DNA from 2 places in the Photobacterium atrarenae genome. Region 2 is predicted to be linked to the other one. Evidence: predicted binding sites of a transcription regulator. Region 2 holds the regulator's gene; the other holds the start of a gene.
What was found. Region 2 encodes CRP, which controls carbon source genes, mostly activating them, when cyclic AMP is high. Its sites were predicted from a motif close to TGTGANNNNNNTCACA; they were not measured.
Positions count from the first base shown of each region.

Region 1: cdd (cytidine deaminase) is a predicted target of CRP. The motif match lies at 3,365-3,380, and genes of this name have one in related genera.

Region 1 covers NZ_CP101508.1:1,791,084-1,796,755, forward strand. The annotation lists gene sbcB (exodeoxyribonuclease I) at 1-1,327, shown strand, start outside; gene NNL38_RS08540 (winged helix-turn-helix domain-containing protein) at 1,647-2,168, shown strand; gene NNL38_RS08545 (CidA/LrgA family protein) at 2,253-2,594, shown strand; gene NNL38_RS08550 (CidB/LrgB family autolysis modulator) at 2,591-3,271, shown strand; gene cdd (cytidine deaminase) at 3,490-4,377, shown strand; gene NNL38_RS08560 (DMT family transporter) at 4,512-5,411, shown strand; gene NNL38_RS08565 (TAXI family TRAP transporter solute-binding subunit) at 5,564-5,672, shown strand, end outside.
Region 2 covers NZ_CP101508.1:244,614-250,285, reverse strand. The annotation lists gene NNL38_RS01205 (TIGR02444 family protein) at 1-270, shown strand, start outside; gene NNL38_RS01200 (hydrolase) at 321-1,298, shown strand; gene NNL38_RS01195 (YheU family protein) at 1,395-1,613, shown strand; gene NNL38_RS01190 (phosphoribulokinase) at 1,722-2,591, shown strand; gene NNL38_RS01185 (OsmC family protein) at 2,654-3,058, opposite strand; gene crp (cAMP-activated global transcriptional regulator CRP) at 3,332-3,964, shown strand; gene NNL38_RS01175 (hypothetical protein) at 4,187-4,405, shown strand; gene NNL38_RS01170 (DUF1338 domain-containing protein) at 4,496-5,290, opposite strand; gene astD (succinylglutamate-semialdehyde dehydrogenase) at 5,337-5,672, opposite strand, start outside.

The DNA of each region.
Region 1 (5,672 bases), 1.5 Mb from region 2:
GCGGACGGATATGGATCTCAACATCATCGGTGAGCCGCTGGTCATCTACTGTAAGCCGCCGGTCGATTACCTGCCGTCGCCTGAGGCGTGCTTAATTACCGGGATCACGCCGCAGGAAGCCCATGAAAAAGGCTTGCCGGAGCCGGAGTTTATTGCCCGCATACACGAAGAACTGTCGAAACCCAATACCTGTGTGATCGGCTACAACAACATTCGCTTCGATGATGAGGTAACGCGCTACACCCTGTACCGCAACTTCTTCGACCCGTATGCCTGGAGCTGGCAGAACGGCAACTCGCGCTGGGATCTACTGGACATTATGCGTACCTGCTATGCGCTGCGTCCGGAAGGGATCAACTGGCCGGAGAACGACGACGGCCTGCCGAGCTTCAAGCTGGAAGATCTGTCGGTCGCCAACGGGATTGAACACGCCAATGCGCACGATGCGATGGCCGATGTCCACGCCACCATTGAGCTGGCGAAGCTGCTGAAACAGAACCAACCCAAGCTGTTCAACTATCTGTTCAGTCTGCGCCATAAACGCAAGCTACAAGAGCTGATTGATATTGCCGAAATGACCCCGCTGGTGCATGTCTCGGGTATGTTCGGGGTAGAGTGCGGCAATACCAGCTGGATCGTACCGATGGCCTGGCACCCAGATAACAAGAATGCGGTGATCACGGTGAACCTGGCCAAAGATCCGACCCCGCTGATCGAGCTTGATGCCGATACCCTACGCGAGCGTCTCTATACCAAGCACAGCGATCTTGGACCGGATGAGCTCCCGGTGCCAATCAAGCTGGTTCACCTGAACAAGTGTCCTGTGCTGGCGCCGGCGAAAACCCTGAAAGCGGAAGATGCAGAGCGGATCGGCATTGATCGTGAGCAGTGCCTGAAGCACCTCCAACTGTTGAAATCGCACCCGGAAGTACGGGAAAAACTGCTGGCGATTTTCAGTGCCGATCGTGAATTTGAACCGTCGGAGAATGTCGACACCCACCTGTATAACGGCTTCTTCTCCACCGCCGATCGCTCTGCGATGAACATCATCCGTGAGACCTCACCTGAGGAGCTGACCAAGCTTGATCTGAAGGTGGATGACAAACGGATCAAGCCGCTCTTGTTCCGTTACCGGGCGAGAAATTTCCCGATGTCGCTGGACTACAAAGAGCAGCAACAGTGGAAGTTCCACTGCCAGGATTATTTCGAATCCAACCTGCCGGGCTATATGCAGAATCTGGAAGCAATCGCGCTGGAACATCAATCTGATGAGAAAAAGATGGCCATTCTCAAGGCTGTGTATGAATATGCGGAAAGCCTGGTCTAGATTTCCGGCACGCCGACACAAGGATTCAGATGCACTGAATCCTTCCTAACACCCGGTCATACAAGCAAAAATAGCCCAAGCCCTCCGGGAATATCAGCCGGGGGGCTTTTTATTCCGTCATTATCTCAATTCCGCAGATTGAACTTCAGGATGTTGCAGACAAAACTTAATACGTAGGTATTTGTTCAGCGAGCTCATTCCGCCTGGCCGTCTGAGTCTCAATCGATTGACTTTCTCACGCTCTCATAGACTCGCCCACCTGAATTACATGAGAACGGCTGAAGTCTAAGCTGTATCTATTGGAGTATAAGTGGCTGATATGACGACGAAAGCATTAACACGTTGCTACCGTTTTGAGCACGTAGATTTTGAGCCCGACTTACGGTTACTGGTTTGGAAAGATAGTACCGAAACCAAACTCACCCTGCATGAATCCCGCTTGCTTGAAACCTTGTGTTATTTTGCCGGCGAAGTGATCAGCGCTCAGTCGTTGTTTGATAAAACCTTTATCCAGCTCGATCCGTATGAAGATGAAAGTCACGGTCATTTTGACCTCAATACCTTGTTGCTGGCCCTATCGAAAAAACTGGAGCATAACGGCACCGTGGCGATTCCAATCGAAGTACTGCCCCATTTCGGATTTCGAGTGCCGATGCCGAACAAAACCTGCCGCCATATCCACACCTTTGATAAACAGCCCAGGCTGACTGATGAGGCCAAACCGGCTCCCAAACTGGAATCAGCTACCGAGCATATTGTGAAGTACAGTTTGATGCACAAAATCTCTGTCTTCTTGCTGGCTGCCGCTGGGGTTGCGATTGTGTTTTTCTCGAACTACTAAGTTGCCAATACGCGCTTTAAGTGTGGCCTGAGTCACAGAATTTTTGTATGATAATTGAGTCTTCCCACTCCGGTATTAAGGCTCATGGCTTATCTTCGTTCCTTTGCAATCATCCTGGTTTGCTTATTCGCCGGCAAAGCAATCCAGCACCTCACGCACCTGGCAATCCCCGGCAGCATCATTGGCATGCTCATCCTGTTTTTCATCCTCTCGACTGGCATCATTCCGTCCCACTGGGCCAAAGAAAGCTGCCACTTGATGATCCGCCACATGGCGCTGCTGTTTGTACCCGTTGCGGTTGGCCTGGTGAATTACCTTGATTTAATCGCTGAGAATACGCTTCCTATTCTGCTCAGTACCCTCGGCAGCAGCCTGATTGTCTTCCTTATTCTGGGCATTGCTGTTGATAAGAAGGAAAAACAATGATCTGGCTGGCGACAACCTTAATCGTTTTTTATTGTGCACGATTCCTTTCCAAGAAAATCCAACACCCGGTGATCAATCCGGTTCTAATCTGCCTGCTGGTCATCATTCCCTTACTGATATGGTTCCAGGTGCCTTACACCACGTATTTTGAACAGAACAAATGGCTCAATGCCCTGCTTGAACCTGCGGTTGTGGCGCTGGCCTTCCCGCTCTATGAACAATTAGGTCAAATTAAGCAGAAATGGAAAACCATCCTGTCGGCTTGTCTGGCAGGCAGTGTCCTATCGATGATTTTCGGCACATCAATTGCCCTGGCACTCGGGATGGACGGACAACTGGCTGCCAGTATCTTGCCGAAATCCGTCACCATACCGATCGCCATGGCCGTGTCTGATCAGCTCGGCGGCATGCCGTCGATTGCAGCAGTGATGGTGATTATCGCGGGGCTGTTTGGCGCAATCCTCGGCTATCCGCTGTTTAAGCTGCTGCGGATAGAATCCACCATGGCGCGAGGGCTGACCATCGGCACCGTTTCCCATGCGCTGGGGACCGCCAAGGCGGCGGAAGAAAATCATCAGGAAGGCGCGTTCGGCTCGCTCGCCCTGGTGATTTGCGGCGTGATGACCTCGCTGCTGGCACCGCTCGTTTACCCGCTGATCCTGAGCCTGTTCCATTAACGGGTGATAAATGAGACAACAGGGTGGCGTTGTGCAGGCAATCGAATACATGTTTAACTTATTGAAAAATATGAGTATAAAAATTCAAACCTGTGTGACACCACTCTCAATTATGTAATAAGTGAAACGAGCATAATCTATATGTGACATAGATCACTCTTATTTCATAAAGCCAGGTCTACAATGTTTCTCCATACACAAGACGGAGTGACAAACTCATGCATAGGAAAGTAATGGATGCTTTAAGCACATTACCGGCAGAACTGGCAACTGCGCTACAACCTGTTTTGGAACAACCAGACTTTGATGCAACCTTGAGTCCAGCAACGTTCCAACAACTGCTTGAACAAACCCAATTGTCAGACAGCGAACTTCGCGTCGCACTCCTCCCTATTGCCGCTGCTTATTCTGTTGCTCCTATTTCTAATTTCTTCGTCGGAGCAATTGTCCGGGGTCAATCCGGTCGTCTCTACTTCGGCGCCAACATGGAATTCCTTGGCACAGGCTTATCCCAAACGGTTCATGCCGAGCAATCTGCGATCAGCCACGCTTGGGTCAAAGGTGAAACCGGCATTACCGATATCACGATCAACTACAGCCCTTGTGGCCACTGCCGCCAGTTCATGAATGAACTGACGACCGCGCAGGAACTGATTATTCAACTCCCTGAGCGTGAAGCAAAAACATTACAAGAATATTTACCGGAGTCGTTCGGCCCGGCCGATCTGAACATTACTGAAGCGCTCATGACCCAGGTCAACCACGGGATGACAACCGAGGCAACCGAAGCCCTGATTAATGACGCCTGCCAGGCAGCCAACCGCTCTCACGCGCCTTACTCCCGAAGCTTCGGCGGCGTTGCGTTGAAAGCCAAAGACGGCCGCATTTTCACCGGTATGTATGCAGAAAATGCTGCATTCAACCCGAGCCTGCCGCCGCTGCAAGTCGCACTGATCAATATGAATATGGCCGGTTACCCGTTTGTAGAGATTGTTGAAGCCGCACTGGTCGAAAAATCGGACAGTGCCATCAGTTATCTGGCAGACACGCAAAATACTCTAGAAGCGTTGAATCCGGATATTCCGCTGAGCTACGTCGCTGCATAATCGCTGCCGGATAGTCACTATTCACATCAAAAAAACCGCCAACTGGCGGTTTTTCTTTACAAATTAGTTTCAACATCCCGCCACCGGGGTTATGATGCCGATAGATTTATTTACTATCGACTCATCATAATTTCATGTCACATCAACACAACCCGCTTCAGGGCGCCAGTTGGATGCTCGGCGCAGGGCTTGCCTTTGCAATGGTCAACAGCATGGCGCAGTATTTGAGTGTCATGCTGCAGTTGCCGTCCACGACTGTTGCGCTGATCCAGTATTTCATTGCCCTGGTGGCGATTTTTCCCTGGCTGCATAGCCTCGGGTTGCGCCGTGCATTACAGACCAAGCATTTTGGCATGCATTGCCTGCGCGTATTCCTGTCGGTCATCGGGATCCAGCTCTGGCTGTGGGCACTGGCTTATCCGGTGCCGATCTGGCAGGGGATCGCGCTGCTGATGACCTCACCGCTGTTTGCAACCGTCGGCTCCGGCTTGTTCCTGAAAGAAAACGTCGGCCCGGCACGCTGGGCTGCAACCCTGACCGGATTCTGCGGCGCCATGATTATCTTAGAGCCGTGGTCCGATGCATTTAACTGGGCTTCTTTACTGCCGGTCGGCGCGGCTTTTTTCTGGGCCTGTTACTCCCTGATGGTGAAACGGATGTCATCGCACGACTCCCCGACCACCATCGTGGTCTACCTGCTGCTGCTGATCACGCCGTTTAACCTGTTCCTGGCCGTCCCGGACTTCACCCTGCCCAGCGGCGGGCTGACCTGGCTCCTGTTGCTGGGCGCAGGCTTGCTGACGGCCCTGGCCCAATGGGCGATCGCGAAAGCCTATGCAGTCGCCGATGCCTCCTTTGTTCAGCCCTTTGACCACGCCAAACTGCCACTCAACGTCCTGGCCGGCTGGGTGGTCTTTGGCTGGGTACCGCCGGGTCGGCTGTGGCTAGGCGCAGCGATTATCATTCTGTCGGTGGCCTTTATCACCCAATGGGAAAACAAGCGCGCCGCCACAATCAAGCGCCAGCCGGCATAACGCAAGCCTTCCCTTCAATCCCCGCCCTGCGGGGATTTTTGTATCCGCGCTCCGAACAGCCGTTCGCCACACCAATCCCAGCTGCTGAAATCAAGTTCGGTATATACTTTTGATTCAACCCCGGCTTCCTTGTGCTGCTTACAGAGGACGATATGAAATTGCCCGGCTTCTTTTCCTGGTTGTTGGCGGCGTTGATCACCGCCTTGCTATCCCCGGCGCACGCCGAGACATTCATCACTATCGGGACCGGTGGCGTCACCG
Region 2 (5,672 bases):
TGCCAGGCACTAAGCGAGACCGAGTCGCTGCTCACCCCCTACCGGGCCATGCGCCGCGCACTCAAACCCCAGCTCGACCGCCCGGGCTATCAGCAGCTGCTCGACTTTGAACTCACCTTAGAAAAACGCCAGCAACAAGCACTGCTCGACCAGCTGGCGCAGCTGCCCTTGCGCCGGGAGGCCTCTGCCAGCAACCTGCAACAGTACGCCCGCACCCTGGCCGTACCGCTTGATCTGCTCCGCCGGCTTCAGGGCTACGACGCAATCTGAGCCGCAGTTGTGCTATAACACCAAGAACTCAACTCAATCAGCCAGCACCCATGACTCCTTTTGAACCGGCCAGTGGCCTGCGCAACGCCCATCTGCAAACCCTGCTGCCGCGCCTGTTGCGGCGTACCCCGCTCTTTACCCCGCAAACTCAGCGGATTGAAACCCCGGACGGGGATTTTCTCGATCTCGCCTGGACCGGCCCCAGTGACAGCTATCCGGGTGATCAGCCGATCCTGGTGCTGTTTCATGGCCTGGAAGGCAGCTTTCACAGTCCGTATGCCAACGGCCTGCTCTATGCGGCAAAACGCCGGGGCTGGCTCGGGGTAATGATGCACTTTCGCGGCTGCAGCGGCGAGATCAATCGCCTGGCACGCAGTTACCACTCAGGCGAGACCAGTGATGCGACTTTCTTCCTGCGCTGGCTACGACAGCAGTTTCCCGACAACCCACTGTGGGGCGTCGGCGTCTCGCTCGGCGGCAACATGCTGGTCAACTACCTGGCCGAGCATCAAGATCGCAGCGAGCTTGCCGCAGCCCAGGTGATCTCCCCGCCGCTGAACCTGGCGTCCTGCTCGGCACGGATCGAACAGGGCTTCTCACGGCTCTACCAGCAATACCTGCTCGGCTCGATGAAGAAAAACCTCAGCCAGAAAGTCCTGGCGCTGCCGGAGGAGATGCCGCTGGCCCTCGAGCAGGTCGATGCCATCCGCTCCCTGCGCCAGTTCGACGACAGGGTCACCGCCCCCCTGCACGGCTTCAAAGATGCCGAGGACTACTACCGCCAGTGCAGCGGGCTCGACAAGCTCCAGCACATCACCATCCCGCTGCGGATCATCCATGCCGCCGACGATCCGTTTATGACCCCGGCCGTGATCCCGCGCTCCCCCTTGCCTGACAACATTGACTACCACCTCAGTCCATATGGCGGCCATGTCGGGTTCGTCGCCGGATCGTGGAACAAGCCACAGTTCTGGCTTGAACACACCGTCCCGGCCTGGTTTGAAGCCCGTACTGGGCACAGCACCTGAACCCGTCGCGCTCAAACCATGGGATGAGAACTCTACAAGCGATGAAATTGTCAATATAATCGACGTAGTATCTGACATTGCGCGTAGAGTTTTACCATGATTATTCCCTGGCAAGAGATCGACCCGGACACCCTGACCAACCTGATTGAGCACTTCGTGCTGCGTGAGGGCACCGATTACGGTGAGCAGGAGCTCAGCATGCGCGAGAAGGTCAGCCACGTGCGCCAGCAACTGCAGAGCGGCGAAGCGGTGATTGTGTTCTCCGAGCTGCATGAAACGGTCGATATCAAACTTCGCCGCCAACTGGGTACGTAACGTTCCGCGATCGCGGCAGATCCCCTGCAATTTTGACAATCCGGCTTGACCTGCCCCCTGCTCGCCTGTTAATAACTCTTTCCGTTATTGTTAACGACAGGGTTTGTCATGTCTGCAAAACATCCAATTATTGCAGTTACGGGGTCTTCGGGCGCCGGAACGTCGACCACTTCCGAAGCCTTTCGCAAAATGTTCAACATGATGGGCATCAATGCGGCCTGGCTGGAAGGCGACAGCTTCCACCGCTTCACCCGTCCGGAAATGGACGTCGAGATCCGCAAGGCAAAAGAACAAGGCCGGCACATCAGTTACTTTGGTCCCCAGGCCAATGACTTTGCCCAGTTGGAGAACTTTTTCCGCCAGTACGGCGACGACGGCAGCGGGAAATTTCGCCGCTATCTCCACACCTTTGACGAAGCCGTGCCCTATAACCAGATGCCGGGCACCTTCACGCCCTGGCAGGATCTGCCGGAAAATACCAATGTGTTGTTCTATGAAGGGCTGCACGGTGGGGTGGTGGATGGCGATGTCAACGTCGCCCAACATGTGGATTTGCTGATCGGCATGGTGCCGATCGTTAACCTGGAATGGATCCAGAAAATTGTCCGCGATACCCGCGACCGCGGCCACTCCCGGGAAGCGGTGATGGAGTCGGTGGTCCGCTCGATGGATGATTACCTCAACTACATCACCCCGCAGTTCTCCCGCACCCACATCAACTTCCAGCGGGTCCCGACGGTCGACACGTCCAACCCGTTTACCGCCAAGGCGATCCCCAGCCTGGACGAGAGCTTTGTGGTGATCCGTTTCCGCGGCATCAAAAATGTCGATTTCCCGTATCTGCTGGCAATGATCCAAGGCTCGTTCATGTCGCGCCACAATACCCTGGTAGTGCCGGGCGGCAAGATGAGTTTCGCCATGGAGCTGATCATGCGGCCCCTGATCCAACAGCTGATCGAAACCGGGAAGATTGGCTAAGCCAACGACGGCCCTGTCACCGGGACGTGACAAGAAGGCAGCCCTTCTCGTCACGTCTCCGTTTAGGCCGGAACCACTTCCCAGGAGTGGGTCATTTCCACCCCTTCGCCCAGCATCAGGCACACCGAGCAGTATTTCTCCAGCGAATCGGCTACAGTCTTGGCAACCAGGGCTTCATCTAAGTCGTGACCGGTGACCACAAAATGCAGGTTAGCCGTGGTAAAAATCCGCGGTGCCTGCTCCCGGCGCTCGGAGGAAATTTGCGCTTCACAGCCGGTAATTTTCTGGCCGGCAGATTTTAGCCCGTCCACCACATCAACCGAGCTGCAGCCACCGGCGGCCATCAGCACCAGCTCCATCGGGCTCGGTGCGGTCGCCCCGCCATTGCCATCCATCACCACACTGTGGCCGGAGTTGGACTGACCTAAAAACGTCATCTCTTCGACCCATTTCACTCGCGATTGCATTGCTTACTCCTTACTGCTGACAGGGGTTTCAGACACTATCTCACAAGTGTGTGATCATGTGCACAGTTACAACGGCAAAATGCCAATTTCAGATAGATCAATATCAAGAAAAACCCGGCGAAAAAAGATAAACTCTCAACTAATTATTCACGTGAGCTTGCAGCCCAGCGGCTGACTGGCATATCCTAGTCGGCGAACAATGTTATTGTGATGCCCAGCCGCGAATTATAGGGATGTCATTGCTGGGCAACAAACGCAGAGGAAGTTAGTAATATGGTTCCAGGTAAACCTCAAACAGATCCAACGCTAGAGTGGTTTCTTTCCCATTGCCACATCCACAAATACCCGTCAAAGAGCACTTTGATCCATGCCGGCGAGAAAGCAGAAACACTCTACTACATCGTCAAGGGTTCTGTTGCCGTATTGATCAAGGATGAAGAAGGCAAGGAGATGATCCTGTCTTACCTCAACCAGGGCGACTTCATTGGCGAGCTGGGCCTGTTCGAAGAAGGCCAGGAGCGTACCGCCTGGGTTCGTGCCAAGACCCCATGTGAAGTGGCTGAAATCTCCTTTAAGAAATTCCGTCAGCTGATCCAGGTCAACCCGGATATCCTGATGCGTCTTTCTGCGCAAATGGCGAGCCGCCTGCAAGTCACCAGCCAGAAAGTCGGTGACCTGGCCTTCCTGGATGTGACCGGTCGGATTGCCCAAACCCTGCTGAACCTGGCCAAGCAACCAGATGCCATGACCCACCCGGACGGTATGCAGATTAAGATCACGCGTCAGGAAATTGGTCAAATCGTCGGTTGTTCACGTGAAACCGTCGGCCGTATCCTGAAGATGCTGGAAGAACAAAACCTGATTTCAGCCCACGGCAAAACCATTGTCGTTTACGGCACTCGCTAAACGCCGACCGCTCAATCGTTCAAAAGCCGCACCCCGTGCGGCTTTTTTCATCGCCGTGATTTGGACCTAACTTCCGGCGCCTCTCCGCCCTTGCACTCTGCATATTTGCTGCTAAATTGAGCATATCAATGGGATCAGTATCCTCCGCCATTGCGGCCCGATAGCAACGCAGCAACTGGCGAACGATACCAACCACATCAACAAGCAGCGGAAAGTCACGATATGGATATCGAGCGTTTTGCCCCCAACACCAGCACAACACCACCAGCCGTTTTGCAGGCACTGCCCGCCACCATCGAGATGACCGGCTTTAGCGACCCGCGCCATTACCTGGAACAACAACCGCCGCTAGATCCCGAAAGCCGCCACCAGGATCAGGAAAGCGACTGGGTGCCACCACTCGACAACCAGCACGAGCCATTACCAACTTTACTCACTTAGAAAAAAACAGCCAGGGTAGTTACCTTACCCTGGCTGCTGAGTGCTCAGCGAAACGGTTCGCGCTTCGCCGGATATCTGATGATCACGCCATCACTGATTTGTACTTTCGAAGATCTTATCGGCTGATGCTTCGACAAAACCGCGATACAGCTCGCCATCTTCGGTCGGATAGCGCTTGGCGAACTCATAGAAGCCGCCCGGGATCTCACGGATCCCATCCAGGAAGCTCACCGGTACCCGATCGGCCATGGTCGATGACTGCTCCAGCAGCACTGCCGGGCTGCCTTTCACTTCACCGCCCGCTTCATTGATCGCAAAACCATTATGACGCAGCAAGTGATTCACCTCGCGTACCTCAGTAAACTGCTCCAACTGGTTGACGCTGACGGTAAAGTGGTTAGCACCAAAGCCATGGGCCGCAACCCAGCCGGCGTACTCACTTTCCGCCGACAACAGCTCATAGGTGGCATAATCGAGATCCCACAACCGGCCACCGTAGAGGAATGCCGGATCCTTCAGCGCCGCATCCGGCACCTGGTTCACCAGATCACGTACCGTCTGCTGCAGCAAGGATGAGAACTGACCCACCAGCAACTCACTGATAAACACCTTCGGCGCCGCCGGATTCGGGTGCTCGAAGTGCTCGGCATACAGCTTTTTCGCTTCGAAGTGGTACTTACCGCAAGGCTTATAGCCAATGGCGATAAATGGTGCCGCCAGACGATCCAGACCGACCTGCGGCAGGTTGAATGTCCGCAGCGCGATATGATCGTTGAGCAGGGGTTCATCTTCCTCGAGCAGGTCATGGACCTGCGCGGCTGATGGACACAAGCGCTGGGTATAATCCTGCCACAGCGCGTTAAACAATTGCTCGACCCTTTCCATGATACTTGTTCCCCTTACCTAATCGCGGTGTCGCGGCCGGCGCGACTTACATAGTGATCCCCGGCGACAATTGTGCCGGCAGTTCGGTGTGCTCGCCTTCCATTGAGGCCATCGGGTACGCACAGTAATCGGCGGCATAGTACGCGCTCGGACGCAGGTTACCGGAAGCGCCCGGACCACCGAACGGCGCATCACCGCTGGCCCCGGTCAGCTGACGGTTGCGATTCACAATCCCGGCACGAATATGGTCGATAAAGTACTGCCATTCATCGTCCTGGGTGCTGACCAGACCAGCTGACAGGCCATAGCGCGTGTCATTGGCCAGCTCAACCGCTTGCGCCAGATCGTCATAGCGTGCAACCTGCAGCAGCGGACCGAAGTA